Peribacillus sp. FSL E2-0218: one gene and its partner. The protein of the gene in region 2 interacts with the protein of the main gene of each other region in a pairwise test. Links are inferred from orthologs where the notes say so. Each region holds a gene or a part of one and is shown on either strand. Other genes may lie near its edges. The genes, in order: MHI53_RS01715 and MHI53_RS13550.

Evidence for each region.
Region 1: the proteins of MHI53_RS13550 (region 2) and MHI53_RS01715 interact in binary tests that used the Escherichia coli proteins (3 or more experiments, as listed by UniProt). The link is inferred for Peribacillus sp. FSL E2-0218 from one-to-one orthologs.

Annotation. Positions count from the first base shown.
Region 1 is NZ_CP150304.1:330,946-334,198, reverse strand. The notes cover bases 145-3,064. They hold MHI53_RS01715 (ABC-F family ATP-binding cassette domain-containing protein), read left to right. Parts: upstream 145-604; coding sequence 605-2,524; downstream 2,525-3,064. Other genes in these bases: tsaD (tRNA (adenosine(37)-N6)-threonylcarbamoyltransferase complex transferase subunit TsaD), read right to left, coding at 2,801-3,064; moaC (cyclic pyranopterin monophosphate synthase MoaC), read right to left, coding at 145-475. Also shown: more of moaC, read right to left, coding at 1-144; more of tsaD, read right to left, coding at 3,065-3,253. UniProt on the Escherichia coli protein: Genetic data indicate it may be involved in ribosome assembly or function.
Region 2 is NZ_CP150304.1:2,826,729-2,830,458, forward strand. What follows is about bases 16-3,412. They hold MHI53_RS13550 (2-oxoglutarate dehydrogenase E1 component), read right to left. Parts: upstream 3,069-3,412; coding sequence 216-3,068; downstream 16-215. Other genes in these bases: odhB (2-oxoglutarate dehydrogenase complex dihydrolipoyllysine-residue succinyltransferase), read right to left, coding at 16-214. In the rest of the region: more of odhB, read right to left, coding at 1-15; MHI53_RS13555 (class III extradiol ring-cleavage dioxygenase), read right to left, coding at 3,435-3,730. UniProt on the Escherichia coli protein: E1 component of the 2-oxoglutarate dehydrogenase (OGDH) complex which catalyzes the decarboxylation of 2-oxoglutarate, the first step in the conversion of 2-oxoglutarate to succinyl-CoA and CO(2).

The DNA of each region.
Region 1 (3,253 bases), 2.5 Mb from region 2 along the record:
TATAATCGCTGCTGGATACTCCACCGGTTTTCTCGACTAAGAATGTAGGCCCGATTACCATCCCCTTATCCAAGGCCTTACACATATCATATACAGTAAGGGCAGTCACGGATGCAGCTGTTAACGCTTCCATTTCCACACCTGTACTCCCTTTGGTCTTGGCTTCCGTTTCAATCCCAAGTCTATATCCCTTTGGTTCCTTTTCCCAATCAAAGGCTATATTGACCCCCTGCAGTGCAATGGGATGGCACATCGGGATGATATTGGACGTATTCTTGCTGGCCATGATTCCCGCAACTTGGGCGACAGCCAAAACATCACCCTTTTTCATTTTCTGGTTGGTGATCGCTTCATATATTTCATCGTTCACCATAATGCTCGATCGAGCCGTGGCCGTCCGGGTCGTTTCCGGCTTGGCACTCACATCGACCATTTTTGCCCTGCCTTGATCATTGAAATGCGTCAAGTCTGCCATTAAATAACCCCTCCTAAATAATACACTATTATTCCACTTTATGTAACAGCTTGTTTTGGCCCGGAACCAAGCTATTGCCGATAATAACTATAATACGTTACACTAACAATAATCAATTGAGGTGAAACTATGATTTTATTACAAATCAATCAACTATCAAAATATTACGGAGCTGAACTTATTTTATCAAACATGAAGCTCGAAGTTCAGAATAAAGATCGAATTGCACTTGTCGGGCGGAATGGTGCGGGTAAATCCACATTGCTGAAAATCATAGCCGGCCAGCTATCGCATGATGGCGGTGAAATCATCAAGCCAAAAGGTGTCACGATCGGCTACATGGCACAGGATACCGGCCTTGAATCCGAGCTGACCATCTGGGATGAGATGCTGACCGTATTCAAGGATCTTATGGATCAAGAGAAGGAGCTGCGCCGCCTTGAAGCGGATATGGCCAAGCCTGATATCTTTGGAAATGAAGCCGTGTACCAAAAGGTGCTCAACGAATATGACGCACTGATGGTCGCATTCAAGGAAAAGGGCGGTTATCAGTATGAAGCGGATATCCGTTCCGTATTGCATGGCCTTCAGTTTGCAGACTTTGACTACTCTACCCTGATTTCCACATTGAGCGGCGGCCAAAAAACGAGGCTTGCGTTAGGGAAGCTGTTGCTAAGGAAACCGGATATATTGATACTCGATGAGCCGACGAACCATTTGGATATCGAAACCCTCTCATGGCTTGAACAATATTTACAGAGCTATCAAGGCGCTGTCCTCATCGTTTCCCATGACCGTTATTTCCTCGATAAAGTGGTCAATCAGGTTTATGAAATTTCCCGCAATAATATGAAAAAGTATTATGGGAATTATAGTTCCTACCTGGAGGGAAAAGCCGAGGATTATGAGCGGGACATGAAGCTGTTCGAGAAACAACAGGGGGAAATCGAAAAGCTCCGCGACTTTGTCCAACGGAACATCACAAGGGCGTCGACCACGAAAAGGGCGCAAAGCAGGCGCAAACAGCTTGAAAAGATGGACGTGCTGGACAAGCCGCAAGGTGATGAGAAATCCGCCAATTTTTCATTCCAGATTGAGAAGCAAAGCGGAAACGAAGTGCTCCACCTTCAGGATTTGGCGATCGGTTACGAAGATGAAACGGTTTCCAAAAACATTAACTCGCGGATGACGAAAGGCGAAAGCATAGCGCTAGTCGGTCCGAACGGGGTTGGAAAATCGACATTACTGAAGACGATCATCTCCAAGCTGCCTGCACGTGCCGGATCTTTCCGTTTCGGAACGAACGTCGAGGTCAGCTACTACGATCAAGAACAAGCCAACCTTATTTCCAATAAGCGCGTACTCAATGAATTATGGGATGACTATCCCCTTAAACCGGAAAAGGATATCCGCACGGTTCTCGGGAATTTCCTTTTTAGCGGGGACGATGTTTTGAAAACCGTGTCCACTTTAAGCGGCGGGGAAAAGGCCCGGCTGGCGCTGGCCAAGATGATGATGGAGAAAGGGAATTTCTTGATACTGGATGAGCCCACGAACCATTTGGATCTCGACAGTAAATTGGTGCTTGAAAATGCGTTGATCGATTATCCGGGAACGATACTTTTCGTCTCACATGACCGTTATTTCATAAATAGAATTGCCACCAAGGTCATCGAGCTCTCCAAGGAAGGCAATGAGGAATTCCTTGGTGATTATGATTATTATGTAGAGAAAAAACAAGAGCAAGCGGAGATCAAGGCGCTTGAACAGGAAAATCAAGCGAAAATCGTAGATGTGGCTGTCGAAAAAACGAATTACAAGATCGATAAGGAAGCTAAAAAGGCTGAACGGCAGAGAAAGCGGCGGATAGAGGAAATCGAAGCGGCCATGGAGCAGCTTGAAGCCGAAATAAACGAATACAATGAACTCCTTTGCGACCCAAATGTCTTTCAGGACCACGAAAAGGTGATGGAGGTCCAAACAAAGCTCGATCAAGCCCAAGAAACATTGGACCAGCTCCTCGAGGAATGGGCGGAACTGGAAGAATGACAAAAGACCAGAGTCTGATGACTCGGTCTTTTCTTTTTGAATGAAAAAGACAATTAAAGTTATCCACACATTTATTAACAAAACAATTACCCTTCACTAGCGAACAATTAGAGTTATACACATTATCCACAGAAACATATCCACTTATCCACATAATCACCTGTTTATACACATGACGTTCGATTTCCCCAAAATAATTATCCACAGAATATTCTATTTTTAATAAAACGGGGCAAAAAACAGGATCCCTCAATAGGGATCCTGTCTTCTCATTCTTTAAAACATTTCTATATCCAATCCAGGGTTTCCGTTCAAATCCATTCCGGAGCGTTTACCCTTTTCGAACATTACACTTCCAGCAGCACCGATCATCGCCGCATTGTCCGTGCAAAGATAAAGGGGAGGGATGGATAGATCGATAGGCAACTCCAAAAATGCCTCCGTTAACGCTTCCCTTAGCCCTTTATTCGCAGCAACTCCCCCTGCAAGCAATACCTGTTTAACATTGTACTCTTTGGCAGCCTTCACAGCCTTCACGACGAGAACTTCTATTACGCTCGCCTGGAAGCTGGCAGCCAAATCTTCAGGTTCAATCTTTTCCCCGCGCTGTTCTGCATTATGCAAAGTATTGATCACGGCGGATTTCAATCCACTGAAGGAAAAGTCATAGCTGCCTTCCAGCCACGCCCGGGGAAGCTTCAATGAAGGTGAACCCATTTGGGCAAGCCT
Region 2 (3,730 bases):
TCGCTTGTCCAACTTGGACAGTGTCGCCTTCTTCTGCTAAATGTTCAGAAAGTGTACCCGTATAATCTGAAATGATTTCTACGTTTACTTTATCCGTTTCCAGTTCAAGGACATATTCTCCTTTTTCAACATGGTCACCGGGTTGTTTTAACCATTGCGCAATAGATCCTTCAGAAATTGATTCTGCTAATTCAGGTACTTTTACTTCAGCCATTTTATTTCTCCCCCTCATTATTGCGTGTAATTGCTTGAGTCATAATCCGTTGTTGTTCATTTTTATGGACAAGTGGATCTCCCTCAGCCGGGCTTGATCTGCGCTTCCTTCCTATATATGTTACGGAAAGGTTACGAGGTGCCGCTGCATTAAGGCGTGGTTCGACAAATGTCCAAGCTCCCATATTTTTTGGTTCTTCTTGAGCCCAGAAGATTTCTTTAAGATTCGTATATTTTTTCAATGCTTCTTGAACACCAGTGAACGGGAATGGATAAATCTCTTCGATACTGATGATTTGCAGCCAATCCGTATTTTTTTCAGCTGCCGCTTTTTCACGAAGTTCAACCGCCAACTTACCTGATGCGAAGACAATGCGTTCAACCGATTTAGGTTTTTTGCCTAATGTCTTCGTTTCTACGAACGATTCAAACGAGCCTTCGCTGAATTCTGCAGCTGCGGAAGCCATCACTTGATTACGAAGCATGCTCTTCGGTGTCATGATGACAAGCGGGCGTACTTGTTCTTGATCCAAAATCTTGGCCTGTCTTCTAAGGATATGGAAGTATTGGGCTGCCGAACTTAAATTGGCAACGGTCCAGTTATTCTCAGCCGCCAATTGAAGGAAACGTTCAAGGCGTGCACTTGAGTGCTCTGGTCCCTGTCCTTCATATCCGTGCGGAAGCAGCATGACAAGTCCTGATTTTTGACCCCATTTTGCACGGCCGGCAGCGATGAATTGATCAAAGATGACTTGTGCAGTATTGGCGAAATCTCCAAATTGGCCTTCCCATAGTACAAGTGCTTCAGGTGCGAATACATTATACCCATATTCATAAGCCAGAACGGCCGTTTCAGTAAGCGGGCTGTTATGAACAGCGAAAGAAGCTTTGGCCGTTTCAAGTGTGTGAAGTGGTGAATAAGTCTTTCCATTCACACTGTCATGTAACATGATATTACGCTGTGCGAATGTTCCGCGCTCTGAATCTTGTCCTGTCAAACGAATTGGCGTACCGTCATTCAAAATGGTCGCAAAAGCCAGCGTCTCGGCATGAGCCCAATCGATTTTACCTTCAGCAGCAAAGGAATCCAAGCGGCGTGATAAAATCTTTCCTAGTTTTTTATTAGGTGTGAATCCTTCCGGCCACTGAACAAGTTCTTCGTTTATGGAAACCAGTTCTTGCTTCGGAACACCGGTTTCGATCGTCGGAAGTCCTTTTTCGATAATGCCAGGAGGGTTACACTCTTTGGAAGCTTCCGGTTTGTTTCCGGAAATTTTCGCATAGGCGTCAGCAAGTCTTGTATCCACCTGCTCAGCGATAGCTTTCACTTCTTCTTCCGTGAACTCACCAGAGTGAACCAACTTATTGCTATAAAGGTCTTTAACCGTTTGATGCTTATGGATCAAGGCATACATTTCAGGTTGAGTCACCAGTGGCTCATCCATTTCGTTATGGCCGAAACGTCTGTATCCAATCAAATCGATCAAGAAATCTTTTTTATATTTCTCGCGGTATTGGTTGGCAAGGTTAACGGCAGCCATACATGCTTCAGGATCATCTGCATTCACATGCACGATCGGCACTTCAAAGCCTTTAGCCAAATCACTGGCATATTTAGTTGAACGCGAATCTTCACTTTCCGTTGTAAAACCAATCATGTTATTGGCGATGATATGGATGGCGCCGCCAACTTGATAACCGCGTAAACGGCTTAAGTTGAATGTTTCTGGTACAATTCCCTCACCAGGGAACGCTGCATCACCATGAATCAGGATTGCCAGCGATTTGGAAATGTCCTGTACTGGGAATCCCTTCGCCGAACGGTCTTCTTGTGCCGCACGGGAATACCCTTCCACGATTGGACCGACTACTTCCAAGTGGCTTGGGTTATTGGCAAGGGTGATCCTTGCTTTTTGTATGTTGGCTTTGGTGATCTGCTTATCAAGACCTAAATGGTACTTAACATCACCTGTCCACCCATTGTTAATCCCTGTAGAACCTTCAGAAGGAACCAAATCTTTATTAGGCGAATGTTGGAATTCCGAGAAGATGACTTCATATGGCTTTCCTAGGACGTGTGCGAGCACATTCAAGCGTCCGCGGTGAGCCATGGCTATATTTACATTGCCCGTTCCATTTTGAACCGTCTGTGAAATCATTTCATCTAAAATCGGCACTAGTATATCTAGTCCTTCTATAGAGAAACGTTTTTGCCCAACGTATGTGCGGTGAAGGAATTTTTCAAACCCTTCCACCTCATTCAGCCGCTTCAGTAACAGTTCTTTTTTCTCTTTAGTCACTTCCGGGAACATGCTTCCGGATTCGACCATATCTGTAAGCCATTGCTTTTCTTCCAAGTCATTAACATGGTGAAATTCAAAGGCTATCGTTTTAGTATAAAGTTGTTTTAAGTATTGTACGGCTTCGTAACCGTCTTTTACGTCCTTTGGTGATTCTGGACAAATAAGGTCAGCCGGTATCTTTCTTAAATCATCTGCAGTTAAGCCGTATTTTTCAAAGTGAATTTGTTCTGTATCCAGTGCTTCTTCTTTTAAAGGATAAATGTTTGCAGCAAGATGTCCGTAAGCGCGGATGTTTTCCGCTAGCTTCACTGCAGACATAATTTTCTTCATTGGAAGAACTTCTCCAGCTTGTGCGATTGGTGCACTTCCGATTGTTGTTTCTGCTGATACATCGAATGAAGGAGGACCTGATACTTCAAAAAAGTTTTTCAGCTCCGGATCTACTTCTTCCGGATTGGCTTGAAATAGATCGTATTGCTCCATGACATACCCAAGGTTTGGACCTGAAAAAGCTTTCCATGGGTCGTATGCCTTAGCATCCTTGATGGTCATTTTTGTAAACCCCCAAATTTCTCTCATAGTTTTTTTCAATTCGTTTTATCCATCCCCAAATTTCTATCTTCTAACTATTCCCCAAATATATGAAATGATAATTAAATAACTTTGGTCAATGAATAATAAAATTTTAAAGGATAAAACGTTTTCAGATGTTATATTAACATGTTTTTGTCGAAATATCCAAAGGTTAAACGACTTTATGCAACCTTTTTGATACTATATTTCTGTTTAATTCGCCAATATGCGCCTTTAATTGACTTTTTTGCTCATTTAAATCTTTTTTCGCTAAAAAAAGATTTATGTATTTTTGTATATTTGATCGTTGGCGGGTATATATTACTAGGCGAAAAACCACTATAATCAATCAAACTTCCAAGCTGTTAAACTCAAATTTCCGTATTGAAAGCTCCTATGCAGCAGAGCCGCCTTTTTATGCTCATTTCCTGCCCCCATTGCGATGATCAAAGGTATGTAATGCTCTTTGGTAGGCACCGCATCCAGGCTATACGGGGCTTTCTGTTCATAATTAAACAGAGCTTCCAAATCCCAATTCCTGATTTTCCCTTCGACCCAGTTCTCAAAATTGATGGCCCAGCCCTCCGCTACATTCATATCCTTCTGAATATGGGAAAAATTATGTACGATACCACCGCTTC